2 regions of the Mycolicibacterium alvei genome follow, and region 2 is predicted to be linked to the other one. Evidence: predicted binding sites of a transcription regulator. Region 2 holds the regulator's gene; the other holds the start of a gene.
What was found. The regulator HspR, encoded in region 2, represses chaperone genes until heat shock. The targets are predictions, from matches to a motif close to ANNTGAGTNNNNNNNACTCANNT.

Region 1: a site for HspR is predicted at 7,104-7,126, ahead of lon (endopeptidase La). Genes of this name have one in related genera too.

Annotation. Positions count from the first base shown of each region.
Region 1 covers NZ_AP022565.1:678,986-687,439, forward strand. The annotation lists gene G6N44_RS03145 (NAD(P)/FAD-dependent oxidoreductase) at 1-212, opposite strand, end outside; gene G6N44_RS03150 (hypothetical protein) at 257-826, opposite strand; gene G6N44_RS03155 (DUF998 domain-containing protein) at 882-1,559, shown strand; gene G6N44_RS03160 (hypothetical protein) at 1,527-1,778, opposite strand; gene G6N44_RS03165 (oxygenase MpaB family protein) at 1,778-2,644, opposite strand; gene G6N44_RS03170 (hypothetical protein) at 2,659-2,883, opposite strand; gene G6N44_RS03175 (TfoX/Sxy family protein) at 2,953-3,285, opposite strand; gene cycA (D-serine/D-alanine/glycine transporter) at 3,282-4,712, opposite strand; gene lon (endopeptidase La) at 4,747-7,074, opposite strand; gene G6N44_RS03190 (HNH endonuclease) at 7,190-8,242, opposite strand.
Region 2 covers NZ_AP022565.1:3,106,156-3,114,609, reverse strand. The annotation lists gene G6N44_RS15015 (DUF445 domain-containing protein) at 1-1,083, opposite strand, end outside; gene G6N44_RS15010 (Abi-alpha family protein) at 1,123-1,944, opposite strand; gene dnaK (molecular chaperone DnaK) at 2,237-4,093, shown strand; gene grpE (nucleotide exchange factor GrpE) at 4,090-4,704, shown strand; gene dnaJ (molecular chaperone DnaJ) at 4,742-5,908, shown strand; gene G6N44_RS14990 (heat shock protein transcriptional repressor HspR) at 5,905-6,294, shown strand; gene G6N44_RS14985 (aldose 1-epimerase) at 6,316-7,218, opposite strand; gene G6N44_RS14980 (FAD-binding oxidoreductase) at 7,218-8,384, opposite strand.

The sequences.
Region 1 (8,454 bases), 2.4 Mb from region 2:
CGGTACCAGGCTGCCGGATCGACGGTGAAGTCGTCGAGTTTCTTCTTGCCGGCCAGGTACTCCTTGGACAGCGGCGGACGCTCGTAGGGTAGGTGGTCCTCGGCGGCGAACAGCACGACATGGCCATCAAAGTCGTTGTCCCGCAGTGCTTCAGCTGCCTTGGCACCGGCCAGGCCACCGCCGACGATCGCAATTGTGGACGACGTTGTCATGTCGATTCAGCCTACTCGCTTGAGCGGCCGTACACCTGTGATCGCTAGGGGACGTCGGTGTACTGCAGGGTGTAGCCCTCGTCGGAGAAGGTGAAGCCTCGGCCCGTCACCTCCCGCACGCAGGACACCCCGGACTGCTCCTGGACGTTGCAGCGGAATCCCGCGACCGCGAGTGCCTTGCCGAACGGCAGCACGACCGCGGCCGATTGGGCGAAATCCGGTTGTGTCAGGTTGGCGAAATGCGCGTCGGTATCCCGGTCGAGGACCAGGGCATTCGGTTCTGCGGTACCGCCGGTCGCATCGGGCACGGTCTCGGGGGCGCCCGTCACGTTCATCGTCGAGGTGCCACCCGCCGGTTGGCACCCGGCACGGTCGCGGGGCAGGATCGCACACTGCCAGCGCCCGCTCGGGGTGCTGAAGTAATAGGCCTTGCGACCGTTGACCTCGATCGCGTAGTCGGCGGCATCGACCAGGTGTGCGGTACTGAACTGGGGTGGCGGTGTGGTGCTGCTCGTGGGTGGCGGCCCGGCGCCATCGTCGGTGTTGACGACGGTTCCTGACGCACATCCGGTGAGCGCAGCGGCGGCGGCGACTACGACGAGGCAAGCCTTCACGACGCAAGACCCTAACCAACCGTCGCGGAAACCGGAACGGTAGCGTCGTCTTTCTGTGACCCCCGACCCGCGCCCGGCAGATGTCCGGGTCACCTCGGCCCTGCTGGCCGCCGGTGTGGTGGCCGGCCTGGTGCTCACCGCGGTTTCGTACACCCTGACGTTCACCCGACCTGGCTTCGACCCGGCCCGTCACGCCAATTCAATGCTGGCACTGGGGGATTGGGGCTGGGTTCAGTCGGTCGACTTCGTGGTGTGCGGCTTGCTGCTGATCGCGTTCGGGGCCGGGGTCTGGCGGGTGGCCGCCGGCATCAGGTCGGGCCGCATCGCGGCGGTGTGTGTGGCGCTCTATGGCCTGCTGGCCGGTGTCGTGGCGGGGCTGAACCCGACCGATCCGGGGTCCGGGTTCCCGCCGGGTTCTCGCAGCGTCGGCGAGCCCAGTACCTCGGCGACGGTTCATGGCGTGGCAGGCGGACTGGGCTTCCTGGCCATGACCTGCGGATGTTTCGAGTTGGCAAGGTATTTCGCACGCAGCGGCGATCGGGTGTGGGCGGTGATGTCGGCAACGATCGGGGTCGCGGTCCTGACCGTCCTCTCCTACATGGCTTCCGCGCAGACCGAGACGTTCGACTATGTGCCGACCTGGGTGGTCGGAACGTTGCTGTGGCTGTATGTCGCAGGTGTGGCGGCGCGGCTGCTGCGCTCACATCGCAACGCACACGTCGGCGCCCAGTAGCAGCACCGGCCACAGCAGCGTCACCTGGCCGAAGGCCACCAGATTGGCGCCGGCCGGAAATTTGGTCAGCAGGCTCGTCTCGATCAGCTGCACCTGTTCGGGATGGAAGAACGTCCAGACCAGTCCGATCACCAGGTAGGGCAGGGCCAGCCACATCAGGGTCTCGAGCATCTGCTCGACGCTGACCCGGTGGCCCAGAATCCGGCGAATCCCGTTCATCAGATCAGCGCCTTGTCGGAGGCCATCCGCCGGCGCACATCGGCCAGCAGCAGGTAACTGCCGCCCTGGCGGATGAACACCGGCAGGAACCGGTTGCCGAAAGCCACGGCCCGAAACAGCCATTCGAACAGTCGCTGCCGGCCCGGGCCCCAACCGAAGCCGACGGCATCCCGGAACACCGGCGCCAGAAACCCGGTGGTGAGGAACTTCAGCAGCGGCCGGAACGGTATCCGCAGCAGCGGGTTGATCATCCGCAGGTCCACCAGGTCGTGCAGATACCGCCTGACGACGTCGTCCATCTGGACCCGCCCGCACGCGGTGTCCCAGTACGTGTCGAAATCGGACCGCGTGGGCGGCCACTGCTGCTCGCTGACCTGCAGGGTGGTGCCCAGTGTGATGGCAGACCGGTAAAACTGCTCGGCCTGCGCGTCGGTCATCTGGCCACGCAGCAGTTGGTACACATCCTCGAGTCCGGCGAACAGACACGCCGCTACCCACATCTGCAGATCGCGGTCGAAGGCGTTGTACTGGACGGGACTTGCCGGCCCGGACCGGACCTGCCGGTGAGCCACGTCGACGGCCGAGCGGAACGCCGCCCGATCCTCGGCGTTGCCGAGGATCGCCACCGCCAGGTAGCTCAAGGTGGTGCGGGCGCGTTTCCACGGATGCTTGAGCAGATTGCCCGAATCCACGGTGCTCTCCACGACGCCGTAGCCGACGCCCGGCGCGGACAGTTGCATGATCACGTTGGCCGCACCTGCGGCGAACCCCCAGAGGTCCATGGCATCGGCGATGGTGACGTCGTCGTCGGACCAGCGCGAGGTGCGCCGGGTGATCGAGATCCGGTTGGCGGTGGTGGAATTCATCTGCAGCCCCCCCGTCAACTCATGCACACGTTGGTGAACAGCAGGGCCGGCCAGGAGACGATGGAGCCCAGGAAGGACACCGCAGCATCGGCGCCGTGCATTCCGGCCAGGTGGCTGGTGTGGGTGAGCGACCAGATCAGGCCGATCAGCAGATAGGGGACCGCGAGGATGATGGCGGTTCCTATCCACTCGGCAATGGTCATCTGGAAGCCGAGAATCTTGCGTACTGCGGTCAACATGTGTTGTGCGCCCCCGTCGTTGTCAGGCGGGCTCTATGTTAATGGTGATTCTGATCGGCGTCCCGAAAACTACTTGGGTGGCAGGCTCTTGGCGTAGTCGACACCGCGGGCGACCCACGGTTGGAGCTGGCGTTTGGTCTTGATGCCGGGACCCGCGACGCGTAACCAGCCCCGCATTTCCCGGCCGCCCATCACCATGGGTTCGACGTGGTCGCGCTGGAGCAGCTTGTCGGCGTCGTCCCGGGATAGGCGCACCATCAGGCCACCGTCGCGGGACGCTGCGACGGCCAGGTGCCCGTTGACCAGGAACGCCAGCCCGCCGAACATGCGCTTCTCGTCGACGCCGTTTTCGGACGCCGTCAACTCGCGGATGCGGTCGGCCAGGTCCGGGTCGAAGGTCAATCGGACCCCTTCGACTCAAGATCTGCGTAAAAGGCGGCTTCGCGGGCCAGGTGTTCGGGGCGACGCCGCAGCACCAACCAAGCGATACCCAGCACCAGGAACCACGCCGGCGTCACCAGTTCAGCCTGCAGGGTGTCTTCCTTCTGGGTGAACGCCCACAGTAGGAAGGCGAAGAAGGCCAGGACGACGTAGCACATGAAGACACCGCCGGGCATCTTGAACTTCGATGCCTCGTGCAGTTCCGGCCGGCGCCTGCGGTACACGAGGTAGCTGACCAGAATGATCGTCCAGACGAAGATGAAGCACAGCGACGAGATGGTGGTGATCAAGGTGAAGGCCGCGACGATCGAGTCGCCCGCGACCACCATGACCACACCCGACAGGAGGAACACCCCGGACAGGAACAAGGCGTTGGCAGGCACGCGCCGGGATGTGAGCCGGCCGAACAGGCTGGGTGCGTCACCTTCGGTGGCCAGGCCGTACACCATCCGGGAGGTCGAATAGATGCCGGAGTTGGCCGACGATGTCGCCGAGGTGAGCACCACGAAGTTGACCACCGACGCGGCAACTCCCAGGCCCGCGAGGCTGAACATCGCCACGAACGGGCTCAGGTTGGCGTCGATCTCGCGCCACGGGGTGACCGCGACGATGATGGTCAGGGCCGCGACATAGAAGAGCATGACGCGGACCGGGATCGAGTTGATCGCCTTGGGGAGGTTGCGTTCGGGATCCTTTGCCTCGGCCGCGGTGGTGCCGACGAGCTCGATTCCGACGAATGCGAAGGTTGCGATCTGGAATCCGGCGACGAAACCCATTGGGCCGGTGGGGAAGAAGCCACCGTCATTCCACAGATTGGCGAAGGACGCCTGGGCCCCGGTGGGGGCGGTGAAGCTGGTGAAGATCATGACCAGACCGATGACGATCAACGTCACGATCGCGATGATCTTGATCAAGGCGAACCAGAACTCGGTCTCGCCGAAGGCCCGCACGGTCGGCAGGTTCAATCCGATCAGCACCACGACCGTGGCGAGCGCCGGTATCCACAGCGGTAGGTCCGGCCACCAGAAGGCCACGTATCCGGCGATCACCACCACGTCGGCGACGCCCGTGACGATCCAGCAGAACCAGTACGTCCAGCCGGTGAAGAACCCCGCCCACGGGCCGAGCAGGTCGGCCGCGAAGTCGGCGAACGACTTGTAGTGCAGGTTGGACAGCAGCAGCTCGCCCATCGCCCGCATGACGAAGAAGAGCATGAAGCCGATGATCATGTAGACGAACAGCACCGACGGTCCGGCCAGCGAGATGGTCTTGCCCGAACCCATGAACAGGCCCGTGCCGATCGCGCCGCCGATCGCGATCAGCTGGATATGCCGGTTGGAGAGCTGGCGGGAGAGGTGTCGTTCGTCGGTGGCTGCGTCTGACGTCACACCGTGAAGGATTCCAGACGGCGCAATCTCGGTGTCAGGCGGCCGCGCTCACCTCGGCCGCCGGTTCCAGTGCAGCCACGATGATGTCGGCCACGTCGGTCATCGGCTTGACCTGTAGTGCCTCCAGCACCTCGGCCGGGACCTCGTCCAGGTCGGGCTCGTTGCGCTGGGGGATGAAGACCGTCTTCAACCCGGCGCGTTGTGCTGCCAGCAGCTTCTGCTTCACGCCGCCGATCGGCAGTACCCGGCCGTTCAGCGTGACCTCACCGGTCATGCCGACGTCGCCGCGGACCTGACGCCCGGTGGCCATCGACACCAGTGCCGTGACCATCGTGACGCCGGCCGACGGGCCGTCCTTGGGCACCGCGCCCGCCGGGACGTGCACGTGGATCTGGCGATCCAGCGTCGTCGGGTCGATGCCCAACTGCTCGGCGTGGGAGCGGACGTAGGACAGCGCGATCTGTGCCGACTCCTTCATCACGTCACCCAGCTGCCCCGTCAGCTTCAACCCCGGCTCTCCGGCATTGGCATTTGCCTCGATGTAGAGCACATCGCCGCCCAGGCCGGTCACGGCCAGGCCGGTCGCCACGCCGGGAACCGCGGTGCGTTCGTCGGACTCCGGCGTGAACCGCGGACGGCCCAGGTACTCAACGAGATCCGGTTCGTCGACGACGACGCGGTCGATCGGCCCGTCCTGCAGTTTGGTCGTGACCTTGCGCAGCGCCTTGGCCAGCAACCGTTCGAACTGCCGGACACCTGGCTCACGCGTGTAGTCCGCGGCGATCTTGCGCAATGCCGCGTCCGTCACCCGCACTTCTTCGGTGGTCAACGCCGCCCGCTCGGCCTGCCGGGGGAGCAGGTAGTCCCGCGCGATGGCGACCTTGTCGTCCTCGGTGTAACCGTCGAGCTGGATCAGCTCCATCCGGTCCAGCAGCGCCGACGGGATGTTTTCGATGACGTTGGCCGTCGCCAGGAACACGACGTCGGACAGATCCAGATCCAGCTCCAGGTAGTGGTCGCGGAACGTGTGGTTCTGCGCCGGGTCCAGCACCTCCAGGAGTGCGGCCGACGGATCACCGCGGTAGTCCGAGCCCACCTTGTCGATCTCATCCAGCAGCACGACGGGATTCATCGAACCCGCCTCGCCGATGGCCCGCACGACGCGGCCCGGCAGCGCGCCGACGTAGGTACGCCGGTGGCCACGGATCTCGGCCTCGTCGCGCACGCCGCCCAGGGCGACGCGCACGAACCTGCGGCCCAGCGCGCGGGCGACGGACTCACCCAGCGAGGTCTTACCGACCCCGGGCGGCCCGGCCAGCACCATCACTGCGCCCGAACCGCGGCCACCCACGACGGCCATGCCGCGCTGGGCGCGACGTGCCCGCACGGCCAGGTACTCGACGATGCGGTCCTTGACGTCGTCCAGACCGTGGTGGTCGGCGTCCAGGATCTCCCGGGCGCCCTTGAGGTCGGTCGAGTCCTCGGTCCGCACGTTCCACGGCAGGTCCAGCACGGTATCCAACCAGGTACGGATCCAGCCGCCCTCGGGGCTCTGCTCGCTGGACCGCTCCAGCTTGCCGACCTCGCGCAGCGCAGCCTCGCGGACTTTCTCCGGCAGGTCGGCGGCCTCGACGCGGGCCCGGTAGTCATCTGATCCGTCCGGCTCGCCGTCGCCGAGTTCCTTCCGGATAGCGGCCAGCTGCTGGCGCAGCAGGAATTCCTTCTGCTGCTTGTCCATGCCGGCGCGGACGTCCTCGGCGATCTTGTCGTTGACCTCGACCTCGGCCAGGTGTTCACCGGTCCACTCGATCAGCAATCCGAGGCGACGACCCACATCTGAGGTCTCCAGAAGCTCACGCTTCTGCACATCGGTCAGGTACGAGGCGTAGCCGGCCGTGTCCGCCAACGCGGAGGGGTCGGTGATCTTGTTGACCACGTCCACGATCTGCCAGGCTTCACGCCGCTGCAGCATGGCCAGCAGCAGCTTCTTGTATTCGGCGGCCAGCGCCTTGGTCTCGTCGGCGGTGGAATCTGTGGGTTCGGGCGCTTCCTGCACCTCGACCCACAGGGCCGCACCCGGTCCGGTGGTTCCCGAACCGATGTGTGCGCGGTGTTCACCGCGGACGACGGCAGCTTCTGCACCACCGGGCATGCGCCCGACCTGCACGATCGACGCGATCACACCGTGAGTGGGGTAGCGGTCGTCCAGGCGTGGGGCGATCAGCAGCTTGCCGGATTCGCTGGCCTGAGCGGCATCGATAGCCGCGCGGGCAGCATCGTCGAGTTCGATGGGCACCACCATTCCGGGCAGGACGATGGGCTCGCTCAGGAACAGGACCGGCACTGCGTTTGATTCGGACATCGCGTTTGATTCGGACATCAAACCTCCAAAGTTCAGTCTGATGCGCTCAACCTTGGTCGGGTCAGGTTTGTTCCCGGGATATCCGGTGTCCGGGTTCGCCGTGAGTGAACGGAAGCTAAGCGGCGCGTCTATTGACCACGATATGGATTTCGCGGGTGAGTACCCGCAGGCCGCCGGTCAGTGGTGGCGCGGTGGACCGGTAGGTGGCGCCGGTGGGGGTGATGTGTTTTGTGATGTGTCGGCCTGATTCGTCGACTCCCGCCACTACGTGCCAGCCGGGCGTTTCTTTGACGTAGTTGCAGTGTTCGCACAATCCCTGGCCGTTGGCGGCGCTGGTGGGCCCGTTCCGGTGATAAGGCTGCACGTGGTCGATGTGGCGGATCGGGGCGTTGCAGTAGGGCGTGCGGCAGGTTTGGTCGCGGATGGCGATGAATCGGGCGAGGCCTTTGGGGAAGCGTCGTGACCGGGATTCCATGGCGACCAGCGCTCCGGTGTCGGGTGCGGCGTAGAGGCGTCGCAGGGTGGCCCAGGAGTTCTCGTCGGCGAGGGCGTCGGCGATCATGCGCCGGGCTTCCGCTGCCGGAATCGGTCCGTGGCCCTGCAGGTAAGCGGGTTGCGCACTTCCGGCGAACAGGGTGTCGTCGGAGAGCACGAGGTTGACCCCGACGGGGACCGGTGTGGTGACATCGCGGCCGGTGACGCGGGCGACCAGGGTGTCGGCCATGGCCTGGCCGCGGTTGCGGCCGTCGGGGCAGCGGTCGGCCGAGTCGGTGAGTGCGTCGCGCACGGAGGCCGCATCGGTTGCCGGCAGCAGGGCCGTGACGATGGCCATGTTGTCGGCGGCGGGCCGGAAGGTGACGTTGCGGTCTTCGGGTGCCCTGGTTGCCCGGTCCATGACGGCTATCGGATCGAGTTGGTAGGCAATGGCTTTGGCGTCGTTGCGGATGCGGGTGTCGCCGAGTCCGATCAGGTTGGTGTGGTCGGCGCAGAGTTGATGGTCGAGGCGGCGCCGGTCGGTGGGGGACAGGCAGGCGGCTTCGCGCACGATCAGTCGGGCGCGCGCTTCGGTGAGTGTGCCGGTTTCGAGGGCGGCCAGGGTATGGGGCATGTCGTGGACGAGGATGCGGGCGTCGGAGAGGTAGCGGTTGCCGTGGGTTGGTGAGTCCATGCGGGCCAGGCCGATTTCCGAGCCGAGTCCTCGGCCTCGACGGGATATGGGTATTCGGGTGGCGGATTCTCTGGCGCGACGGGCGGTGTCGAGGGCGGCGGTGGCGCGGGCTTGTCCGGCTGCGGCGGCGGCTTTGAGCCGTTCGAGTTCCGCGATGCGATCCCGAAGCTCCGCTTCGCCGGCAGCGGGATCGATGTGATGTATCAGGACAT
Region 2 (8,454 bases):
GGCGTAGTCCTGTGCGTCGACCAAGGTGGTGGGGAGCCGTTCGAGCACCATCTGCACCAGGTTGTCCTTGAATGCGTTGTAGCGCTGGGTGCCGACGGCGAACTTGACCAGGGGGGTCGCGATGCCGGTCTGGGCGTCGATGGCCCCTTCGACCTCCTTGCCGATGAGCGAGAACAATTTGTCGGCACCCGGTCCGCGTAGCACACCGTCGAACAGGATCGCGGGGGAAAACAGGTCCTCGGACAGGATCCGCGCGTAGTCCTTGGTGATGGTGTCGCGCTGCGCGTGCAGCAACCCCTGGAACGGGATGAAACCGAGGTACTTGGTCGGCTGCACGGGCCGGAACAACATGTTGAGCGCGATGTAGTCGCTGATGAGGCCGACGCCGAAGCCGAAGGCCGGCATGATCCACGGATTCTGGAACAACGCCCATGCGACCACCTGGACCAGGCCGATGACGAGGCCGAAGTAGATGCCGCTGCGACGGACGAAGGCCATCGCGTTGTCGCCGAGCCCGCGCATCAGCTTGTTGAGCTTGTCCTTGTTGCGGACCAGCGTGGTGACCGCCAGATACTGGATATCGACGAACCGGTTGAGGTCCGACCGCATCTCGTTGAGCATCTTCTCGACGATCTTGGGCGTCTGGTCGTGGACGCGCGACATGATCGCGTTACGGGCGGCATCGGGCAGCGAATCCCACAGTCCGGGTCGGATCTGCTCGGCGATGTCGCGGGAGATCTCGTCGACGGCCTGGGTGAGTGGCTCCCGCAGCGCGTCGACGGCTTCTCTGGCGTCGACCTTCTCCAGCAGCTCTTCGGGTTTCAGCAGGTTCTGGGTGAGAAGCTCGATGGTCTTGGACCCCACCTTGCCCGCGCGGCGGGGCACGATGCCCTGCCAACCGAACGGGCCGATGCCCTTGAACTCCATCGGCCGGTACAGCATTTCGAGCGCCACGATCTTGGTGCTCCAGCCCACGAAAGCCGCAACGAACGGCATGGACAGGTAGATCAGCCAGTTGACGCCGAAATCGGCCTTGATCTCCTGCCACGTCTGGACCGCGAGAATCGTCTCGCTGGTGCTCATGCGCGATCCGCCTGCGGCTTCTCGCTGGCGCTCATGCGGTCATGAACCGTCCCGTAGCACCGCGGACTCCCACAGGCCCCGCCCCAGACTCGACAGCGACAGGGTCAGCTTCTCCACCCGTGCGACCAGCGGCCCGCGGGATCCGCTCTTGATCGCCTGCAACACCATCGGCTCAGCGAGGAGCACTTCGTACTCGGCCTTCTGGGCGGGGTCCTCGGGACCGGTCTCGACCAGACCCAGCGACAGCAGATGACCGACGTACTGCGGGACCATGCCGGGCAGCGCCACATTGGCGGTGCGGCCGATCAGACAGGCATGCTCCAAAACCGCTTGACCGGGGGTGCGTGATCGGGTCCAGGAGTGGACGTTGACCAGCGGCGAAGCATCTCCTTCGGAGAGCGCACCGATGATCCGGGCTTCGTCGGCTACCAGTTGGTCGAGCAGGCGGTGGTACAGCTCCACCTGACTGCCCGCGGTGCTCTGATCCAGGGCCCGGTCCAGTAGGCGGTCCATCTTGGTGTTCAGTGACTCGGCCGTCGGCTCTTCTGGTGTGGCGATTGTCATCGGTCGGGGCGTCGCCGCGTCGATGGCCTCCAGCCGGTTCTTCACCAGCGTGGCCAACTGCTCTTCGCCCCAGGCGGCCAGCTTCATGCTGGTCTTCGCGGCGTCGACGGCACGGTCTGCGATACCGAACGGGTCGAACCGCTTCGGCACGAGCGGGCGGGGGTTGCGCGGGGTGCGGATGGCAATGGCGATATCGCCGACCGGGGTGGCCCACCTGAAACTCCGGCGCTGGTAGCCGTGCTTGGCAGGCCTCTCCTCGGGCACGTTCGCGCCGGTCCTGGACATCTCGTCTGCCATCGCCGATCGATCCCCCCTCAGTTGGCTGCTTGCGTTCCTGCACGGTCGAGCCGACCGGCGGCATCTGATTATGGGGCACGGTACCCGGTACGTGCGGTACCGAGTCCGGGGTGAGGGCGCCCTTTCAAAGAAGTCGCTGGCTCCGGGAACAAAACCGCAGAAACCCCCGTTGACCACATCGACAGCAAGTTGAGTGATAGTGACTCAAGTCTGGGTTGACAATCTATGCTCTCCCAGAGCAAGCTTGAGCGCAGTCCGCTCAGACCCCTATATCTCTACAGGAGGCAACACCATGGCTCGTGCGGTCGGTATCGACCTCGGGACCACCAACTCATGCGTGGCGGTCCTGGAAGGCGGCGACCCCGTCGTCGTCGCAAACTCTGAAGGCTCCCGGACCACCCCGTCCGTCGTCGCATTCGCGCGTAACGGCGAGGTACTGGTCGGTCAGCCTGCGAAGAACCAGGCGGTAACCAACGTCGACCGGACCATCCGTTCGGTCAAGCGTCACATGGGTACCGATTGGACCGTCGAGATCGACGGCAAGAACTACACGGCGCAGGAGATCAGCGCGCGCACGCTGCAGAAGCTGAAGCGCGACGCGGAGGCCTACCTCGGTGAGGACATCACCGACGCGGTCATCACCGTGCCGGCCTACTTCAACGACGCTCAGCGTCAGGCCACCAAGGAAGCCGGGCAGATCGCCGGCATGAACGTGCTGCGCATCGTCAACGAGCCCACTGCGGCCGCCCTGGCCTACGGACTGGACAAGGGCAGCAAGGAACAGACCATCCTGGTCTTCGACCTCGGTGGCGGCACGTTCGACGTTTCGCTGCTGGAGATCGGCGACGGTGTCGTCGAGGTGCGTGCCACCTCCGGTGACAACCACCTCGGTGGCGACGACTGGGATGACCGGATCGTCGAGTGGCTGGTCGACAAGTTCAAGGCCACCAGTGGCATTGACCTGACCAAGGACAAGATGGCAATGCAGCGGCTGCGTGAAGCGGCCGAGAAGGCAAAAATCGAACTCAGCTCCTCGCAGAGCACCTCGATCAACCTGCCCTACATCACCGTCGACGCCGACAAGAACCCGCTGTTCCTCGACGAGCAGTTGACCCGCGCCGAGTTCCAGAAGATCACTCAGGATCTGCTGGACCGCACCCGTTCGCCGTTCCAGTCGGTGATCAAGGATGCCGGCATCTCGGTCGGCGAAATCGATCACGTGGTGCTGGTGGGTGGTTCCACCCGTATGCCCGCCGTGACCGACCTGGTCAAGGAAATGACCGGCGGCAAGGAGCCCAACAAGGGCGTCAACCCGGACGAGGTTGTCGCAGTGGGCGCCGCGCTGCAGGCCGGTGTGCTCAAGGGTGAGGTGAAAGACGTTCTGCTGCTTGACGTCACCCCGCTGTCCCTCGGTATCGAAACCAAGGGCGGCGTGATGACCAAGCTGATCGAGCGCAACACCACCATCCCGACCAAGCGGTCGGAGACCTTCACCACCGCCGACGACAACCAGCCGTCGGTGCAGATCCAGGTCTTCCAGGGTGAGCGCGAAATCGCTTCGCACAACAAGCTGCTCGGCTCCTTCGAGCTGACCGGTATCCCGCCGGCCCCCCGCGGCGTGCCGCAGATCGAGGTCACCTTCGACATCGACGCCAACGGCATCGTGCACGTCACCGCCAAGGACAAGGGCACCGGCAAGGAAAACACGATCAAGATCCAGGAAGGCTCCGGCCTGTCCAAGGAAGAGATCGACCGGATGATCAAGGACGCCGAGGCGCACGCCGACGAGGACAAGAAGCGTCGCGAAGAGGCCGATGTCCGCAACCAGGCCGAGTCGCTGGTCTACCAGACGGAGAAGTTCGTCAAGGAACAGCGTGAGGCCGAAGGCGGGTCGAAGGTTCCCGAAGACACCTTGACCAAGGTCGACGGTGCCATCGCCGAGGCCAAGTCGGCGCTGGAAGGTACCGACATCTCCGCGATCAAGGACGCCATGGAGAAGCTCGGCGTCGAGTCCCAGGGTCTGGGTCAGGCGATCTACGAGGCCACTCAGGCCGAGCAGGCCGCCGGTGGAGACGGTGCGTCCGCGAGCGCTGCCGACGACAACGTGGTGGACGCCGAGGTTGTCGACGACGACCAGGAGACCAAGTGACCGAGAACGATTCGCACGAGCCGGTGACCATCACCGACAAACGGCGCATCGATCCCGACACCGGTGAGGTTCGTGAGCAGGCGCCGGCCCCTGGTGGGCCGGCGCCCGCCGCCCCCGCAACGGGGGAGTCTGGGAGCGATAGCGACGAGGTCGCCGAGCTCAAGGCAACGCTGCAACGCGTGAAGGCCGAATACGACAACTACCGCAAGCGGTCACTGCGCGATCAGCAGGTCACCGCCGACCGGGCCAAGGCCAACGTCATCACCCAGTTGCTGGGTATCCTCGACGATCTGGACCGGGCCCGCAGCCACGGCGACCTGGAATCCGGGCCGCTCAAGTCCGTTGCCGACAAGCTCGTCGGTGCTCTTGAGGGACAGGGCCTTTCCGGGTTCGGCGCGGAGGGTGACGAGTTCGATCCGTCACTGCACGAAGCCGTGCAGCACGAGGGCGAGGGTACCCACCCTGTGGTGGGGACCGTGATGCGCCGGGGTTACCGGATCGGTGATCAGGTGGTCAGGCACGCCATGGTCGGCGTGGTCGACACCGTGCCGCCGGCGGAAGCGGAAAATGCTGACGCCGCAGGCGATCAGACCGCAGAATCAGACAATTAGTCCAACCAACTAGAGAGAAGAGGTTAGGAGGTGGCGCATGGCCCAACGTGAGTGGGTCGAGAAGGACTTCTATAAGGAACTCGGCGTCTCCTCTGACGCCAGCGCCGACGAGATCAAGAAGGCCTACCGGAAACTGGCCTCTGAACTGCATCCCGACCGCAATCCCGACGCGGGAGCGGCCGAGCGGTTCAAGGCGGTTTCCGAGGCCAACAGTGTTCTGTCGGACCCCGCGAAGCGCAAGGAGTATGACGAGACCCGTCGGTTGTTCGCCGGCGGTGGTCGTCGGTTCAACCCGGGCGGGAACTTCAGTGGCGGATTCGGTTCCGATGGAGCCGAATTCAATCTGGGGGACCTGTTCGACGCCGCCGGCCAGAGCGGCGGCGCCAACATCGGTGACCTCTTCGGTGGGCTGTTCGGGCGCGGTGCGCAACCACGCCCGAGCAGGCCCCGCCGGGGCAACGATCTGGAAACCGAAACCGAGCTGTCCTTCTTGGAAGCCACCAAGGGCGTGGCCATGCCGCTGCGGTTGACCAGCCCGGCGCCGTGCACCAACTGCCACGGCAGCGGTGCGCGACCGGGCACCAGCCCCAAGGTATGTCCGAACTGCAACGGCTCCGGTGTGGTCAACCGCAACCAGGGGGCGTTCGGGTTCTCCGAACCCTGCACCGAATGCCGGGGCAGCGGTTCGATCATCGAGCACCCGTGTGCTGAGTGTCAGGGCACCGGCGTCACCACCCGGACCCGCACGATCAATGTGCGGATCCCGCCGGGTGTCGAGGATGGTCAGCGAATTCGGCTGGCCGGCCAGGGTGAGGCCGGGCTGCGGGGTGCGCCCTCGGGCGATCTCTACGTCACCGTGCACGTGCGTCCCGACAAGGTGTTCGGGCGTGACGGCGACGACCTGACCGTCAGCGTTCCGGTGAGCTTTCATGAATTAGCTTTGGGGACAACGCTTTCCGTTCCCACACTGGAGGGCAAGGTCGGTGTGCGGGTGCCCAAGGGCACCTCCGACGGCCGAATCCTGCGGGTGCGCGGGCGCGGGGTACCCAAACGCGCAGGCGGCCACGGTGACCTGTTGGTCACAGTGAAGGTCGCAGTGCCGCCGAACCTGGAAGGTGAAGCGGCAGAGGCGCTCGAGGCATATGCGAAAGCCGAACGGGCCGGCGGTTTCGATCCGCGGGCCGGCTGGGCAGGCAACATATGAGTCAGCGCAAAGAGGAAGCCCGCACGTTCTTGATCTCGGTGGCCGCCGAGCTGGCCGGTATGCACGCGCAGACCCTGCGCACATACGACCGGCTCGGCCTGGTCAGCCCGCAGCGCAGTTCCGGAGGCGGCCGCCGGTACTCTGAGCGTGACGTCGACCTGCTCCGTGAGGTGCAGCGGCTGTCGCAGGACGAGGGCGTCAACCTGGCCGGCATCAAGCGCATCATCGAACTCACCAATCAGGTGGATGCACTGCGCGCCCGGGTATCCGAGTTGACCCACCAGGTCGAACAACTCAGTACCAACCAGCGTCATGAGGTGGCGGTGGCGTCCAAGGCGGTTGTTCTGTGGCAGCCCGGAGCCGCTCGGCGGCGACATCGGCCGTAGCCAGCCGCACCGAGGTGGGCGTTAGCCGATTCTGATCGAAAAGGTGGCCGTCTCCGGACTTCCGGGGGCGGCCATTTTGTATTTTCCGCGGCGTAATGCGTCGGTGGGTGCGGCCATTGGCTCGATCCCCACCACGCTGTCACTCCGTGGGGCGAAGAGTTGGGCTGCACCATAGCCCCGGTCGAAAGTGACCTCCACCCGCGCCGCCCCGCCGGTCAGCGCGAACACCGCACCCTCGGCGACGTCGTCGAATCCGTCGTCCAGCTCGGTGCTACCTAGACGCCTCACCCCCGCCTGCCACGGTTGGGTTTCGCCGGTGGGCAGGCCCCGGTCGTCGACGCGCAGATGCCGCATGGCGGGGGTCTGCAATTGCCAATCCTCGCGTGGCACTGCGGGAATCGTCACGTACGGGTGGTAGCCGTAGCACAGCGGGACGTGTTTCTGGGCGGTCGATGTCACGGTGGTGGCCACCGTGAGGGTCCTGTCGGCGAGCGCCACTGCCATCGTGAGGCGGTGGGGAAACGGGAACGTTGCCAGCAGTCGTGGATCGATACCCCAGTCCAGCTCCGCTGTCAGCACGTTCCCGGATTCCTCGGTCACCTGCCAGTCCGGGTTGGCGGCGAGCACGCCGTGGATCGGTGCCCCGTGCGCATCGCCACGCACACCGTTCACCCCGGGGGTCACGTCCACCACGGCGTCGTCGACCCGGTATTCGTTGGCACTCAATCGGTTTGCCCACGGATAGAGGATCGGGATGCCCATCGTCTTGCCGTCGGCGATATAGGCTTGCAGCCCGCGTCGTTGGCCCAGGTACTCGTCCATGCCGTCGGCCAACGACGTGCAGATCATCCCCGCGGCCGGAACATAGGTGGCCGTCAGCGACGACGACGGATCCTGCAGGGTCACCGCGCGGATGTCGGCCATCAGCGCGTCAACGGGTCGTGCTGGATGCGGTCGGCCGGCGCGCCTCGCTCGACCAGAGCGGACTTGGTGGCGGTGACCATGTCCGGTCCGCCGCACACCAGGATCTGCCGATCGCCCCAATTGCCGAATTTCGTCACCACCTCCGCCAGAGTGCCGGTCTGGCGCACATGGAGCCCGCGCGGCGGTCGGACGTCGGGATACTGGCCGGCCCACGGGGGATCGGTGCTGTACTCCGACACCGGGGTCACCGACAGCCACGGGTTCGTCGAGGCGATGTGCCACAGCGTTTTCAGGTCATACAGCTCGCACGGATAGCGGCCACCGAAGAACAGGTGCACGCGCGGATTCTCGCCGTGCAACGTCATGTCCATGATGATGTTGCGCAGCGGGGCCAGGCCCGTACTGCCCGCCACCATCAGGACATCTTCGCCGTCGCGATCGACATGCAACCCCCCGTGCGGGCTGGACAGCCGCCAGCGGTCCCCGATCTTGGTCTCGGCGACGATGGCTGTGCTCACCATGCCGCCGGGAACCGACCGGACGTGGAACTCGATGCCCCCCGAACGATCGGAGGGGATGGCCGGGCTCAGGTAGCGCCACCGGCGCGGCCACTGTGGAACCTGGACGGTGACGTACTGGCCGGGGTGATAGAACAGCGGCTCGTCGAGTTGCAGCCGGATCACCGAGACGTCGCGGGTGACCCGGTGGTGCTCGATGACGGTGCCGTCGCGGTAGGCCGGAGATTCCTCGGCGTCGGCCGCGCCGCGCATCACCCCGATGATCAGGGCCACGGCATCGCGGGTGGCCTCGGCCAGGCGGTCGTCCCATTCGGAGTCGAGGTGGTCATGCAGCGCGTTGTACAGCGCACCCTGCATGGAGTCGTAATGCCCCTGCGTCACACCGTATTTGCGGTGGTCCCTGCCGAGCTGGGCCAAAAACGCCACCGGCTCGTCGGCGCGTTGGGCGATCAACTCTCCGAACAACCAGGTCAGGGCGCGCGCGAACACATCGCGCTGGTGGTCCATGTCGGGGGGAAACAGATCGCGGGCCGAGAGGTCGGTGGCGAACCACCGGGTGTAGAAATCGCGGATCAGGGGCGCTGAGCCCTGCTCGGGGTCGACGGCGTTCTGCAGCGTCTGCAGCGCGTCACGGTCATCGAGTCCCACGGAGTCGCATCATAGGCGCGGTACGCGCGGGCCGCCGCAAAGCGGCGCTGATCTCCAACATCAGTCCGAC